2 regions of the Proteus terrae subsp. cibarius genome follow, and region 1 is predicted to be linked to the other one. Evidence: predicted binding sites of a transcription regulator. Region 1 holds the regulator's gene; the other holds the start of a gene.
The links. Region 1 encodes CRP, which controls carbon source genes, mostly activating them, when cyclic AMP is high. Its sites were predicted from a motif close to ATGTGANNNNNNTCACAT; they were not measured.
Positions count from the first base shown of each region.

Region 2: a site for CRP is predicted at 3,723-3,740, ahead of deoC (deoxyribose-phosphate aldolase). Genes of this name have one in related genera too.

Region 1 covers NZ_CP047349.1:3,623,210-3,631,661, forward strand. The annotation lists gene GTH25_RS16595 (hydrolase) at 1-427, shown strand, start outside; gene GTH25_RS16600 (YheU family protein) at 424-645, shown strand; gene GTH25_RS16605 (phosphoribulokinase) at 711-1,580, shown strand; gene GTH25_RS16610 (OsmC family protein) at 1,670-2,077, opposite strand; gene crp (cAMP-activated global transcriptional regulator CRP) at 2,391-3,023, shown strand; gene argD (bifunctional acetylornithine/succinyldiaminopimelate transaminase) at 3,119-4,333, opposite strand; gene GTH25_RS16625 (aminodeoxychorismate synthase component II) at 4,451-5,026, opposite strand; gene ppiA (peptidylprolyl isomerase A) at 5,401-5,970, opposite strand; gene yihA (ribosome biogenesis GTP-binding protein YihA/YsxC) at 6,241-6,873, shown strand; gene GTH25_RS19430 (small protein SpfP) at 7,024-7,071, opposite strand; gene def (peptide deformylase) at 7,358-7,876, shown strand; gene GTH25_RS16645 (hypothetical protein) at 8,048-8,452, shown strand, end outside.
Region 2 covers NZ_CP047349.1:3,218,689-3,227,140, reverse strand. The annotation lists gene GTH25_RS14825 (patatin-like phospholipase family protein) at 111-1,175, shown strand; gene GTH25_RS14820 (TatD family hydrolase) at 1,168-1,950, shown strand; gene GTH25_RS14815 (NupC/NupG family nucleoside CNT transporter) at 2,202-3,503, shown strand; gene deoC (deoxyribose-phosphate aldolase) at 4,023-4,802, shown strand; gene deoA (thymidine phosphorylase) at 4,873-6,195, shown strand; gene deoB (phosphopentomutase) at 6,262-7,488, shown strand; gene deoD (purine-nucleoside phosphorylase) at 7,566-8,282, shown strand; gene GTH25_RS14790 (hypothetical protein) at 8,366-8,452, opposite strand, start outside.

The DNA.
Region 1 (8,452 bases):
TTACCAATGGTATCTGTTAAAAGAACTTAAAAATAACGCAACCCGAAAACTTATTCGCTATCCAGAATCCTTACCGATTAGCTTATTGACGATAAAATCCATCAAAAAACTACGCCAGTTTGACGATCTTATTACGTCTAAAATTCACGGGTTTAAAGATGCATTAGATTATTATCGCCAATGCAGTGCGTTGCCTTTATTAAATAAAATAAAGAAAACGACACTTATCATTCATGCTAAAGACGATCCATTTATGTCTGCGGATGTTATTCCTGATGTCAAAACGCTACCCAATAACATTGAATACCAACTTACAGAGTTTGGTGGGCATGTGGGATTTGTTGGTGGGAAGCTATCAAAACCGGTGATGTGGCTAGAAAGGCGTATTCCTGATTGGTTGGCTACCTATTTGGAGAAAGCAAAATGATAATACCTTGGAGCGAGCTTTCAACTGAAACTCTAGACAATCTCATTGAAAGTTTCGTTTTACGAGAAGGTACTGATTATGGTATCCAAGAGAAAACGCTTGAGCAAAAAGTCGCCGACGTAAAAAAACAACTTAAATCCGGTGAGGCCGTGTTGGTTTGGTCTGAACTTCATGAGAGCGTCAATATTATGCCTGCATCGCAATTTCGCTCTGATTAGTTATTCAAAGTTAGCGATGTATCGCCATCAATAAGGGCCAACCTTATTTAGCAAAAGGATAACCTATGTCAATTAAGCATCCTATCATCGCAGTAACTGGTTCAAGTGGTGCAGGAACCACCACAACAAGCCAAGCTTTTCGTAAAATATTCCAACAGTTCAATGCAAATGCTGCATTGATTGATGGAGATAGTTTTCATCGCTATACCCGTCCTGAAATGGATATGGCGATAAGAAAAGCCAGAGAACAAGGTAGACATATCAGTTATTTTGGCCCTGAAGCAAATGATTTTAGCTTACTGAGTAAGACCTTAAGTCAATATAGCGATACAGGACAAGGACAATCTCGCAAATATCTACACTCTTATGATGAAGCAACCCCTTACAACCAATTACCGGGAACATTTACCCCTTGGGAGCCATTAGCTAGTAATACTGATATTCTCTTTTATGAAGGATTGCACGGTGGCGTTGTTACCAACGAACATGATGTAGCTCAACATGTTGATTTATTGGTCGGTGTTGTTCCTATCGTCAACCTAGAGTGGATACAAAAGCTTATCCGAGACACGACAGAAAGGGGACACTCACAAGAAGCGGTAAGAGATTCAGTTGTACGCTCTATGGACGATTATATTAGCTACATTATTCCTCAATTCTCACGCACCCACATTAACTTCCAACGCGTTCCGACCGTTGATACTTCAAACCCTTTTTCTGCCAAAGCAATCCCCACTCTTGATGAAAGTTTTATTGTTATTCGTTTTCGTGGCTTAACTGATATTGATTTTCCCTATTTACTTGCGATGTTACATGGCTCGTTTATGTCAACAATAAACACTATTGTTGTACCGGGCGGGAAATTAGGATTAGCGATGGAATTAATTATGGCACCATTAGTCAAAAAATTATTAAATGGCGAAAAGATAAGTTAACCAAAATAAAATTTGTCTCTATAAAAATAATATCCCTTAATTAATGGGATATTATTTTTCAAATTAAACTTTATTTTAAAATATCAAAATTAGTCAACATCTTTTATTTCAAATGAATGCGTAATATTGGCTGCTTTTCCTAACATTAAAGAAACAGAACAATATTTTTCTGCGGATAATTGAACTGCTCGTTCTACGATTTTATCCGTTAATTCTTTACCTGAAACAATAAAATGTAAATTGATATCAGTAAATAAACGAGGGGCTTCTTCGCGTCGCTCTGATGTTAATTTCACTTCACAATCAGTCACTTGGTGACGACCTTTACGTAAAATGCTTACGACATCAATAGCGCTACATCCACCCGCAGCAATTAATACCATTTCCATTGGGCTTGGGGCTTTATCACCCGAATTCCCATCCATCATAATCTGATGGCCTGATGAAGATTCGCCGACAAAAGATAAATCTTCAACCCACTTAACTCGCGCTTCCATTTATTTTCCCCCTAAAGATGACAGAAACTAAAAGAGTACATTCTCATAATTCAACTAGCAATTAGCAAATAGGTTTATTATGCTGACTGCGTAAAACGAGACTTAATGCACTAATTGTGTTAAAAACAATATCTGCTTGATGATAGTGGTTAAGATCAATGCATTATTTTCTCATTTATTATAATCTACTCCATATTAACTGACCGTGTTCTCAGGAAGTTAATAGGTAAAGATAGGATTTTTAAGCACGCTGTCTCAAAAGGGAACCTATCCGTTTTGAAAGGCTGCATTTAACGTACAGAGGATAACGCGAATGGTTCTCGGCAAGCCGCAAACAGACCCGACTCTTGAATGGTTTTTGTCACACTGCCATATTCACAAATATCCATCCAAGAGCACGCTGATCCACCAAGGTGAGAAAGCGGAAACACTTTATTATATTGTTAAAGGTTCCGTGGCTGTTCTTATTAAAGATGAAGAAGGAAAAGAAATGATCCTCTCCTACCTAAACCAGGGGGATTTCATCGGTGAACTTGGATTATTTGAAGAAGATCAAGAACGTAGTGCATGGGTTCGAGCAAAAACAGCCTGTGAAGTAGCAGAAATTTCCTATAAAAAATTCCGCCAATTAATTCAGGTTAACCCTGATATTCTGATGCGCCTTTCTGCTCAAATGGCGAACAGATTACAAACAACATCAGAAAAAGTAGGTAACCTTGCTTTCCTTGATGTAACAGGCCGTATTGCACAAACCTTATTAAACTTAGCAAAACAACCCGATGCAATGACACATCCTGATGGCATGCAAATTAAAATTACACGTCAGGAAATTGGTCAAATCGTTGGTTGTTCACGCGAAACTGTAGGCCGTATTCTGAAAATGCTGGAAGATCAAAACTTGATCTCCGCACACGGTAAAACTATCGTCGTTTACGGGACTCGCTAAGTTTTCCCGCTCGAAACAAACAATAGCCCATAACAGGGCTATTGATATACTTTTTGTGAAAACCCCATCCTCGCTGATGGGGTTTTCAGTTGATACTATCCTTTTACAAATTCTGCAATAGCCGCTTTCAATGCCACCATTCCTTCTTGCAGTTCTTCTTGAGTAATAATTAACGACGGTGTAAAACGCATCACATCAGCCCCTGCATTTAACATCATTAAGCCATGTTTAGTAGCAAGACCGAGTAATTCTTTGGCTTTACCTTCATATTGTGGCGCTAATTGCGCTCCTATCAACAAACCTTGTCCACGGATTTGCGAAAAGACATGGTACGTTTGATTGATTGCCGCCAGTTCATCCACAATCCATTGATAGCGCTTTTCTACCCCCTCAAGTACCTCAGGTGTATTAATTAAATCAAATGCGACATTGCCCACTGCACAAGCTAATGGATTGCCACCATAGGTTGTACCATGCGTTCCAACCCCCATTGCGGAAGCTATCTCATATGTTGTTAACATCGCACTAAGTGGAAAACCGCTTCCCAGCGCTTTTGCGGTTGTAATAATGTCTGGTGTCACATCATAGTTCATATAGGCAAACAGTTTACCTGTACGCCCCATACCTGTTTGTACTTCATCAAGAACAAGTAGAGCTTGATGCTTATCACACAGCTCACGTAGCCCTCTCATAAACTCAGGTGTTGCCGCTGTTACGCCACCTTCACCTTGAACTGGCTCTAAAATAACGGCACAAGTGTGGTCATCCATAACCGCTTTAACAGCATCTAAATCATTAAACGGTACATGTACGATATCGGCAGGCTTAGGACCAAAACCATCCGCATATTTAGGTTGTCCACCAACCGATACTGTAAACAGCGTTCTGCCATGAAATGCATTGTGAAAGGCAATAATTTTAGTTTTATAAGGGCTATGACGAGTAATGGCATAATGGCGAGCCAATTTAAATGCGGCTTCATTTGCTTCTGCGCCCGAATTGGCAAAAAAGACACGTTCTGCAAATGTGTTATCTATTAATTTTTGTGCTAAACGTAATGCAGGTTCATTCGTAAAAATATTACTGACGTGCCAAAGTTGCTCACTTTGTTCTTTCAAGGCTTGATTTAGAGCTGGATGAGCATGCCCTAGTGCTAAAACCGCAATACCACCAGCAAAATCGATATACGATTTTCCTTGCTGATCCCAAACACGGCTACCCATCCCTTTGACAGGAATAAATTCTGCGGGTGAATAAATTGGCAACATTACTTGATCGTATGTTGCCCTATTGATGCTTTGATTTGTCATTACCCCACCTGATCGTTATCCATATTCAATATGAAAATATAATCACCAAATATGAATAAAAAATCAAATGTGGTTTTGTATAAAAAGACGTTATTTCGCTATTTAAATGCTATCCATTTAATATTTAAGGAAATTATTTAATAGCTCATGTCCTTGTTCACTTAAAATACTTTCCGGGTGAAATTGAACCCCTTCAATTGGCAGTGTACGATGGCGAATTCCCATAATTTCATCAACATTTCCATCATGTTGGCTCCATGCCGTCACTTCAAAAGGTACTGGTAATGTTGTCGCGTCAATCACCAAAGAGTGGTAACGCGTCACACTTAAAGGTCTATTAAGTCCCTTAAAAACACCTTGTTGATTATGATGTATTAATGAATTTTTACCATGCATCACTTCTCGTGCTCTGATAACCGATGCACCGAAAGCTTGCCCTATCGCTTGATGTCCAAGACAAACCCCAAGAATAGGAATTTCACCGGCAAACCGCTGTATAGCCTCAAGAGAGATCCCTGCTTCATCAGGAGTACAAGGTCCTGGCGAGATAACAAGATGTGCTGGCATCATCTTTTCTATCTCTTTAAGTCCGATCTCATCGTTACGCTTAACAACAACCTCAGCACCCAATTCACAGAAATACTGATAGAGGTTGTAGGTAAACGAGTCGTAATTATCAATAAGTAACAGCATATTAGCCTATCCGACTGATTTTCTTATCATTATCTATTTTATTACTATTTTAAAGCGAGTGTAGATTTGCCAAAATAGTTCGTTGTTTAACCGACTTGGGTACAACAAAGCCGATTATCATAGCACAGGTATAAAATATGAATAGTAAGCAAGAAAACCTGCTGATTTATTGCGCAATAACAAGAATGACGGTAATTGATGATGAATAGAGTGATTAATAGCGTAGTGAATACTTATTGCAGGAGATCACACGAAAAAAGGAAGGATAAAAAATATTTTTTTCGTACTAAAAAACCCGGAATGAAAACACTCATTCCGGTTTATATGCATTTTATCTTATTAGAATAAGTAGATATCCTATCCTAATAATGCGTTTATTGTTTTACGACTTCCGCAGATAAAATAGTAACCGTTTTTACTGGCACATTTTGGTAAGGCCCTATGTTACGAGTTGGAGTTTGTGAAATTTTATCGACTACATCCATTCCTTTCACAACTTTCCCAAATACGGCATAGCCAAAATCACGTTGGCCGTGATCTAAAAATGCATTGTCAGCCACATTAATAAAGAACTGGCTGGTTGCGCTGTCTTTATCTGACGTGCGCGCCATGGCAATAGAACCTTTTACATTGCGCAATCCATTATCGGCTTCATTTTTAATTGGCGCTCTGGTTTGTTTTTGCTGTAAATCAGCAGTAAAACCACCGCCTTGAACCATAAAACCAGGAATAACACGATGAAAAGTGGTGCCGTTATAGTACCCATCTTCGACATACTGAATAAAATTTTTCGTTGTAATGGGGGCTTTTTTATTATCCAGTGATATTTCAATATTGCCTTCAGAGGTGACTAATTTAACGAAGGTTTCTCCCGTTGCCATTGCAAAAGTCGCTGTTGTTAAAGTGCAAGCGGTAACGAAGGTGACAAGAAAACGTTTTAACATGCAGGGATCCTTTACTTTAATAGTCTACAACTTACTTAATATGCAGCGATTCTAATTCGCTGAGGTAAATAGTGCCAATCATTTACCTTTATTTACGCTCAATAAGTCTAATTACGTTATAACAGGGTAAATTTTAATTTTTAAGCACTGTTATAAGTCATTAAATTGCGCCAAAATAGAGCAAATAAATATTTTAGATATTCATTTTCATGCAAAATTGAAATAAGTATGCATGAAAAGCCGCATTATTTCAGAGAGGTTTATACCATAATGGCCCAATTTAACTACCAAAAAGCACATTTCATTATCAGTGCGCCTGATATCCGCCATTTACCACTAGATACAGGAATTGAAATTGCCTTTGCGGGTCGCTCTAATGCCGGTAAATCCAGTGCTTTAAATGCGTTAACCCAACAAAATGGATTAGCCAGAACCAGTAAAACGCCAGGCCGTACTCAATTAATCAACCTTTTCCAAATTGAAGAAGGTTTACGCTTAGTCGATTTACCCGGCTACGGCTATGCTCAAGTTCCTGAAGAAATGAAACGTAAATGGCAACGCTCTTTAGGTGAATACTTACAAAAAAGAGAATGCCTAAAAGGTGTCGTTATTTTAATGGATATTCGTCATCCATTAAAAGATCTCGATATGCAAATGATTGACTGGGCTGTAGGCTCAGAGCTTCCTACTCTCGTTTTACTGACTAAAGCAGATAAACTCGCATCAGGTGCGCGTAAAAAGCAGTTAATGAGCGTACGTGAAGAGCTGGCAAATAAAGTGGGCGATATCCGCGTAGAATATTTTTCATCATTGAAAAAAATCGGTATTGATAAGCTACGTAACACACTTAATGAATGGTTTTCAGGTTCAGAAGAACAACCTACAAATGATGACAACGCTTAATTATCTTCTTTTTTCTCAACGATAGCGTTCTGTTCTTCTATTGATAAAAGGGAAATCACTTTCCCTTTCACTTCTCGCACAAACCACCCCAGTGAATTTTAGGCAAAAAAATGCCCCAGTCGAAATAAAGTCGACTGGGGCAGCTAATATTCAGCTAAATCCGATTACGTGAAGTAAAAGGTCTGAAAGATAGAACATCTTACCTCTGTACCCTACGAGAGATAATGTACTCTATTTTATTGGTTAATAAAAGCCCTTTTGTAATTTTTTTTCACATGCAGACACGATTCAGCTATGTATTTATGTATTCAAACCATAAATAAATGTAGTTTAATTACATAATTATGAGACTTTAATCACTTACGTGAATATGATTAAAAATAGAACAAATCACACAAAAGGTGCGGTTTATCCTTAATGATTTTGTGATACGCTTATCGCGAGACCGTAGTAAATATGTAATTAGCGATAAAATGAGGTATCCATGGCTGTATTAACGCTCCTGCGTTTTCCAGATGAGCGTCTGCGCAGAGTCGCAGTACCAGTGGAAAAAGTAGATGACGAAATACGCACATTAATCGATGACATGATTGAAACCATGTATGCAGAACGAGGTATTGGCTTAGCGGCACCTCAGGTTAATGTATCTAAACGCATTGTTGTAATTGATGTTTCTGAAAACCGAGATCAACCGATTGCACTTATCAATCCTGAAATTATCAGCACTGAAGATGAAGTGATGGATATGATGGATGGGTGTCTATCTATTCCAGATTCTTTTGCCCCAACAGAGCGTTACCGCTTCTTAAAGGTCAAGGCATTAGATAGAAATGGTGATGAAATTGAACTTGAAGCCTCTGATTTGTTTGCAGGCTGTATTCAACATGAGTTAGACCATCTTGATGGCAAACTCTTTATTGACCATTTATCTCCGTTAAAACGTCAACGTATTGAGAAAAAACAGAAGAAATTGAGCAAACTGATCGACTCACAAGTTGCTTAATTATTCACTTATCTCTTTTTCACATTTTGATAAGTTTTGACATAAAAAAGCTCGGTAATTAACCGAGCTTTTCTTTTTTTCTATCCTAATACAGATAAATTCTCGCTGTTTTTCTCTCCATCCCTTATACAATAGATTTAAAATCTCACCAGTAAATCACTTGAGGAAAAAATGGAAAACAGTCGATTTAAGGATTTATGTGAACAACTCAAAGCCGCCGGTGCAACAAACCCAAAATCATGGGCAAATAGTGAATTACAAGAAAACATCCCACAATTTGCACGCTTTCTTGTGTTAAAAGGGTTCACCGATATCTATCGTGATGTTGAAGGAAATCTCAGTGAAATGGATATTTACTCTGATGAAGCACCCGAAGTATATCAAAAGCTAGCTTCCCAATTTGATGAGCAAGAACTGAAGGAATTACTGCATTTCTATGGTAAATCAATCATTGGAAAAGTAATTGATATGCTTGATCAAAGCTATCTTTATGACGTGAATGGTAACGTGGGTTGGTCTTTGATGGAACTCGATAACAAAGGCACCACAACAGATAGGTTAATCCAGGATTTGCAT
Region 2 (8,452 bases), 400 kb from region 1:
TCGTCATATTCTAAGAAGATATTGTCTGATTTATTTGTATGAATACGTAAAAAGAATGACGACAAAAAAATGTGCGGGTATCCTTTGATAAGTTGTATAAAGGAGACATTATGGGGAAGTATATACCTGTCACATTAAATAATATTACTGCACTCGAATTTCAATCCTCACTACCACAAGGCAAAGTCGCTTTAGTTTGTGAAGGCGGAGGTCAACGCGGGATCTTTACTGCGGGTGTCCTTGATGAATTTATGCGATCACAATTTGATCCCTTTGATATTTTACTTGGGGTGTCTGCGGGAGCGCAAAATTTATCTGCTTTTGCCTGTGGTCAGCGTGGATATGCACGTAAAATTATTAATCGCTATACAACTAATAATCAATTTTTTAATCCCCTTCGCTTTGTCCGTGGTGGTAATTTACTGGATCTTGATTGGTATATAGAAACGACTGCCAAAGAAATGCCTCTTGATATGCCAACAGCGCTACGTCGTTTTGATACAGGGCGTGAATTTTATATGGTGGCAAGTCGTTCCGATAATTTTCAGGCAAATTATTTTCAACCCGATGAACCGACTTGGCTTGAGATAATCAAAGCATCTAGTGCTATTCCTGCTTTTTATCGTAATGGTGTTTTATTTCATGATGTTGTTTATCATGATGGTGGCATTAGTGATGCTATCCCTGTGAGAGAAGCTTATAGGCGTGGTTGTCGTACTATTGTTGTTGTTCGCACTGTTCCTTCTGAATATCAATACACAACTGAATGGGTTGAGCGTATGGGAAAATGGTTTGAAAATAGCCGTTTACAGCGCTTTATGGAGATGGCACAAGTGCATATCGAAACCTATACCGAGACAATTAAATTTATCCAATCGCCCCCAGAAGATGTTGTGGTTATTGAAATATATCCACCAACCACATTGCAATCTAGCGCGCTAGGAAGTCGTTTAAGTGCACTAAATCATGATTATCATGTGGGCAGACGTTGTGGGCGCTATTTTCTGGCAACAATTGGTCAGCACTTTTCTAAGAAAAAATTCAAACAACACGATAAAAAAGTCTTTAGTTTGTTTGAACAAGAAGCGAAGGCTGATAAAGCAGAGAATGCCTCTATAATTCAACAAGGAACTCGCAGCGTACACCCTGATGTGAGGCAGATTCAGAATGAATAAATTTATTGATACCCACTGCCATTTTGATTTTCCGGTTTTTTATGATGATATTGCTAACAGTTTGTCACTAGCGCGTCAGGCTCATGTTGAAAAAATCATTATTCCCGCCGTTGCACGTTGGAATTTAGATGTTGTTGCAGAGCTCGCTAACCATCACCATCAATTATATTGTGCATTGGGATTACACCCTTTATATATCAATGAGCATACTGAACAGCATCTTTTGGAATTGGAACAAAAATTAAAAACGACTTCTCGTTGTGTTGCTATCGGCGAAATTGGGCTTGATGATTATATGGAAAATCCCCAGTCAGAGAAGCAAGAGGCATTTTTAATTGCACAGCTTAAATTAGCGATTAAATTCGATTTACCTGTGATCCTACATTCACGTAAAACCCACGATAAGCTAAGTGCACTTTTACGCCGTTATGATGTGCCTCGCAAAGGGGTTATTCATGGTTTTGCAGGAAGTCTGCAACAGGCAGAAAAGTTTATTCAGCAAGGCTATTTTATTGGTGTTGGTGGAACCATTACTTATGAGCGAGCACAAAAAACTCGCCGTGCAATTGCCTCGTTACCACTAGAATATCTGTTATTAGAAACAGATGCTCCTGATATGCCTGTAAGTGGTTTTCAAGGTAAACCTAATCGCCCAGAACGTATTCAGAACGTTTTTTCCCAACTCTGTGAGCTGCGTCAAGGATCACCAGAGGCGATCGCAGAGCAACTCTATCTCAATAGCCTACAATTATTTGGGCTCAACAATATTACCTAGCGCTTGAATGAAAATGCGGTTTATCTAAAGGTTAAAAACTCCCTAGCCTGTTCAACAATGCAATTTTCTTTTTTGTGTGATCTACTTCTCATTTATGACTTTTGTGTTACTTTTTTCAGACTCTATTTGTGATGGGTATTGAGGGTTCTTTTCTTAGACTAGGTATAATTATCCGGCAAAAAGAGTCAATAAGCTCTGGTTAGAGCGTTATTGATAATCCATTAAATTTTTATGTGAACAGGGATCCTTCAATGCAACTCATTATGAGCTTGGTCGGAATGGCAACATTAATATTGATAGCCATTCTGTTTTCCAGCAATCGACGTGCAATTAGATTACGTACAGTTGGTGGCGCATTCCTTATTCAGATTGGCTTAGGCGCATTTGTACTTTATTCAGATGGTGGTCGTAAAGTATTAATGGCTATTTCTGATGGTGTTAAAAATGTCATTGATTACGGTGAAAATGGAATGAGTTTTCTGTTTGCCGGCCTAGTATCAGACAAAATGTTTGAGTTGTTTGGTGGTGGTGGTTTCGTTTTTGCCCTACGCGTGCTGCCTGTTATCGTATTCTTCTCTTCACTAATTGCTGTGCTGTATTACCTCGGTATCATGCAAATTGTGATTAAAATTCTTGGTGGTGGCTTACAGAAAGTATTAGGCACATCACGAACAGAATCGATGTCTGCAACAGCTAATATCTTTGTTGGGCAAACAGAAGCCCCGCTGGTTGTTCGCCCTTATATTGCAAGAATGACAACCTCAGAGCTCTTTGCTGTTATGTGTGGTGGTTTAGCCTCTGTTGCAGGTTCTGTGCTTGCTGGATACGCCAGCATGGGCGTACCGTTAGAGTATTTGATCACTGCATCCTTTATGGCCGCTCCTGGTGGTTTACTCTTTGCTAAATTATTGATCCCTGAAACAGAAACACCTGATGATCAAAAAGATGCACTTGATAAAATGGCAGATGATGAGAAACCTGCCAATATTATTGATGCTGCCGCAGCGGGTGCCTCTTCAGGCTTACAGCTTGCTCTGAACGTCGGTGCCATGTTACTTGCTTTCGTTGCATTGATTGCATTAGTTAATGGTATTCTTGGCGGTATTGGTGGCTGGTTTGGTTATGAGAATTTCTCATTAGAATTAGTGTTAGGTTGGATCTTCGCACCAATTGCTTTCCTTATCGGGGTACCTTGGAGTGAAGCAACTATTGCAGGCTCATTTATTGGACAAAAAATTGTTATTAATGAGTTCTATGCTTACTCTGAGTTTAGTAAATATCTACAAGAAGATGCATTAGTTGCAGGTTCTGGACTTATGGTGCTATCAGAGCAAACGAAGATAATCATCTCCTTTGCATTGTGTGGTTTTGCTAACCTCTCTTCTGTTGCCGTACTGTTAGGTGGTTTAGGTGGAATGGCGCCTAACCGTCGCAAAGATGTGGCGCGTTTAGGAATGAAGGCCGTACTTGCTGGTACACTCTCTAACTTAATGAGTGCAACAATTGCAGGTTTCTTCTTTGCATTAACAGCAATGGCAGTGGTTGCTGCTTAATTGATTTTTATTGTGAAGAGCAGATGGGTTTTACCTATCTGCTCTTTTATGTTTGTTTTCTGTTGTAATGTTAACTATTTTTATTGTGTGAGATATTTCGCAATTTGTATTGAGTAGGGCCAATAGCAATATCATTTTATATTGATCACGCTTTTTTTTGCGTTATAAAGACGACTTAAAGGCGCTATTCGAGTAACATTAAACCAGAAAATGACCTAAACGTGATATTTGTCACATTTTTATGTCATTGTTTGCAAGTTGCATTTGATTAGTGTGACGTAAAGCACATCTAATTGTTCCTTAGCGTGTTCAAATAAGATGTGCTGAAACTTCATGGAATGGCGAAGGCTCAATGACGGGTCGCCGAAGTGAGCATAGCGCGGTGAGAGGGAGCTCAGCTGTCGTTGTAGCGCAAGTTACAGCAACATCTTCAAGGAACCAAGTCCGCTCGCCAACAAATTAATCGCTAACCTTAAGCGTACGCCCAAAAGGGCTTGAGAAACATCGTTGGAGAGTTTTATGACAGATTTAACCGCTGCAGCGCGCCTTGCGCTGTCTTTGATGGATTTAACTACATTAAATGATGACGACACTGATGCAAAAGTGACTGCATTATGTCATCAGGCTAAAAGCCCAGAAGGCAATACAGCCGCTATTTGTATCTACCCACGTTTTATTCCATTAGCACGTAAAGTGTTACGCGAACAGGGTACTCCAGACGTTCGAATTGCAACCGTAACTAACTTCCCTCATGGTAATGATGATTTAGATATCGCATTAGCAGAAACCAACGCGGCATTAGCTTATGGCGCAGATGAGGTTGACGTAGTTTTCCCTTACCGTGCATTTATGGCAGGTAACGAGCAAATCGGTTTTGATATCGTTAAAGCATGTAAAGAAGCTTGTGCAGAGGCAGGTTCTTTACTGAAAGTAATTATTGAAACGGGTGAGCTGAAAGATCCTGCACTTATCCGTAAAGCATCTGAAATTTCAATCAAAGCAGGTGCTGACTTTATTAAAACTTCCACAGGTAAAGTACCTGTAAATGCAACACTGGAAAGCGCTGAGTTAATGATCCAAGTGATCCACGATATGGGTGTTGGCAAAGAAGTTGGTTTCAAACCAGCGGGTGGTGTACGTACCGCTGAAGAAGCTGCTCAATACCTTGCATTAGCTAACCGCATTATGGGTGACAACTGGGTTGATGCCCGTCACTTCCGTTTTGGCGCGTCAAGCCTGTTAGGTAATTTATTAGCCACTTTAGGTCATGGCGAACAAAAATCGTCTAGTGGTTACTAATCCATTCGTGAAATACGCCCACTCTTCATTATTGTGGGCGTTACCAATGCTATAAAACCAGGAGGTTGCAGTGTTTCTTGCCCAAGAGATTATTCGTAAAAAGCGTGATGGTCATCCTTTAACTGAGGAAGAAATTCGTTTTTTCATTAATGGCGTCAGAGATAATACTGTTTCTGAAGGTCAAATTGCTGCATTAGCAATGACTATTTATTTCCACGATATGACAATGCCAGAGCGTGTTGCTTTGACATTAGCTATGCGTGATTCCGGTACAGTTCTGAACTGGAAAAGCCTAAATTTAAACGGCCCAATCGTTGATAAACACTCAACTGGTGGTGTGGGTGATGTAACTTCACTGATGTTAGGGCCAATGGTTGCGGCTTGTGGTGGTTATGTTCCTATGATCTCTGGTCGTGGATTAGGCCACACAGGTGGAACATTAGATAAGCTTGAAGCAATTCCGGGCTTTGATATTTTCCCTGATGATGAGAAATTCCGCGACATTATTCGCAATGTCGGTGTTGCCATTATCGGACAGACTAATTCATTAGCACCTGCTGACAAACGCTTTTATGCTACCCGTGATATTACTGCTACAGTTGATTCAATCCCGCTTATCACTGCATCTATTTTAGGTAAAAAATTAGCTGAAGGCTTAGATGCATTAGTGATGGACGTTAAAGTGGGCTCGGGTGCCTTTATGCCGACTTATCAGAAATCTGAAGAGCTGGCTGAGTCAATTGTTCAAGTAGCAAATGGCGCAGGCTGTCAAACTACGGCACTGTTAACGGATATGAATGAAGTATTAGCTTCTAGCGCAGGTAATGCGGTTGAAGTACGTGAAGCTGTTCAATTCTTAACAGGTGAATATCGTAATCCACGTCTATTTGAAGTCACTATGGCGCTGTGTGTTGAAATGTTAGTATCAGGCCGTTTAGCGGATGATCGTCAACAAGCTCGTCAAAAACTGCAAGATGTGTTGGACAACGGTAAAGCGGCAGAAGTCTTTGGCCGTATGGTTGCAGCACAGAAAGGCCCATCTGATTTTGTTGAAAACTACAATAAATACCTGCCAACTGCGGTATTAAGTAAACCTGTATTCGCTGAGAAAGCAGGATTTATCACTGAAATGGATACGCGTGCATTAGGTATGTCAGTTGTGACATTAGGCGGTGGTCGTCGTAAAGCAACTGATACTATTGATTATAGTGTTGGCTTAAGCGATATCGTAGCGCTTGGTGCTGAAATCAATACAGATACACCTTTAGCGATGATCCATGCTAACAGTGAAAAATCATGGCAAGAAGCTGCGGCTGAAGTCCGTAAAGCGATGGTAATTGGTGACAGCAAACGCGAAGCTTCACCAATGGTGTACCGCCAAATCAGCGAATAAGAACTCAATTACGATTTATAAGTGACATATCCGTGGTCTACGGAGAATGACACAGGAGAGAGAATTATGAAACGTGTACATATCATGGTATTAGATTCCTTCGGTATCGGTGCTGCCGGTGATGCGGAGAAATTCGGTGACCAAGGTTCAGACACTTTAGGGCATATCGCACAAGCGTTTGCTGATGGTAAAGCAGATAGAGAAGGTCGTAAAGGTCCTCTTCATTTACCTAATCTTTGCCGTTTAGGTTTAGGTAAAGCTGCGGAAGAATCAACAGGTAAATTTCCTATTGGTTTAGATAAAGACGCAGATATTATCGGAGCTTATGGCTACGCGAGTGAAATCTCTTCTGGTAAAGATACTCCGTCAGGCCACTGGGAAATCGCAGGTGTTCCTGTTCTGTTTGATTGGGGATACTTCAAAGATCTGAAAAATTCATTCCCGCAAGAACTGTTAGAAAATATCGTTAAACGTGCAAAATTACCGGGTTATTTAGGTAACTGCCACGCATCTGGTACAGTGATTTTGGATGAACTGGGTGAAGAGCATATGAAAACTGGTAAGCCGATTTTCTATACCTCTGCTGACTCCGTATTCCAAATTGCATGTCATGAAGAAACTTACGGTTTAGATGAATTATATGAGCTGTGTGAAATTGCTCGTGATGAACTAAACAAAGGCGATTACAACATTGGTCGTGTTATTGCGCGTCCATTTATCGGTGATAAACCGGGTAACTTCGCTCGTACAGGTAACCGTCATGATTTAGCGGTTGAGCCACCAGCACCAACTATGTTGAAAAAACTGGTTGATGAAAAACAAGGCCACGTTGTTTCTATCGGTAAAATTGCTGACATCTACGCAAATGTAGGTATCACTAAAAAAGTGAAAGCAACGGGTATTAATGCTCTGTTTGATGCGACACTCGAAGAAATGAAACTTGCGGGCGACAACACAATTGTATTCACCAACTTTGTTGACTTTGACTCTTCTTACGGCCACCGTCGTGATGCTGTGGGTTACGGTGAAGCTCTTGAGTTATTCGACCGTCGTTTACCAGAATTAATGGAACTGGTAAAAGAAGATGACATTCTTATCTTAACAGCAGACCACGGTTGTGACCCAACTTGGCCTGGTTCTGATCATACTCGCGAGCACATCCCTGTTCTTGTTTATGGTCCAAAAGTTAAACCAGGTTCATTAGGTCACCGTGAAACCTTTGCTGATATCGGCCAAACTGTTGTTAAATACTTCGGTTTGTCTCCAGTCGATTACGGTAAAGCAATGTTTTAATTTTACTTCGGTAGGTATAGCAATATGCCTACCGAATTATATTTAAATAGTAAAAAGATCAATTAAAAGGAAGAATTATGGCTACCCCTCATATTAACGCAGAAATGGGCGATTTTGCTGATGTCGTTTTAATGCCGGGCGACCCGCTTCGTGCTAAATACATCGCTGAAACTTTTTTACAAGACGTGCGTCAGGTAAATAATGTTCGTGGTATGTTAGGTTTTACAGGTACGTATAAAGGCCGTAAAGTTTCTGTAATGGGCCACGGTATGGGTATTCCTTCCTGCTCAATTTACGCAAAAGAATTAATTACAGATTTCGGCGTGAAAGTTATCATCCGTGTTGGTTCATGTGGTGCAGTATTACCAGATGTTGAACTGCGTGATGTTGTTATCGGTATGGGCGCATGTACTGACTCTAAAGTTAACCGTCTGCGTTTCAAAGACCAAGACTTTGCTGCCATCGCTGATTACCAATTAGTTCAAAATGCTGTTGATGCTGCAAAAGCGAAAGATATTAAAGTTCGCGTTGGTAATATCTTCTCTGCTGATCTGTTCTACTCACCAGATCCAGAAATGTTTGATGTAATGGAAAAATACGGCATCCTAGGTGTTGAAATGGAAGCAGCAGGTATCTACGGTGTTGCAGCTGAATACGGCGCAAAAGCACTGACTATCTGTACTGTATCTGACCACATCAAAAAAGGTACACAGACCACAGCAGAAGAGCGTCAAACTACCTTTAATGAAATGATTGAAATTGCATTAGAATCTGTTCTGCTACTAGAAGACTAATCAATACATTTTGTTGCTTAAAAATAGTAAAAAACCCAATTTTTAAATTGGGTTTTTTTATGTCTAATTAATAAAGTTAGAAACTAAGGAGCATAAATATACGTTTCTAAGTAAGGATCCATTTTGATGGCATAATTTTTGATATTATCCAAACTTGGTGATAACGGCTC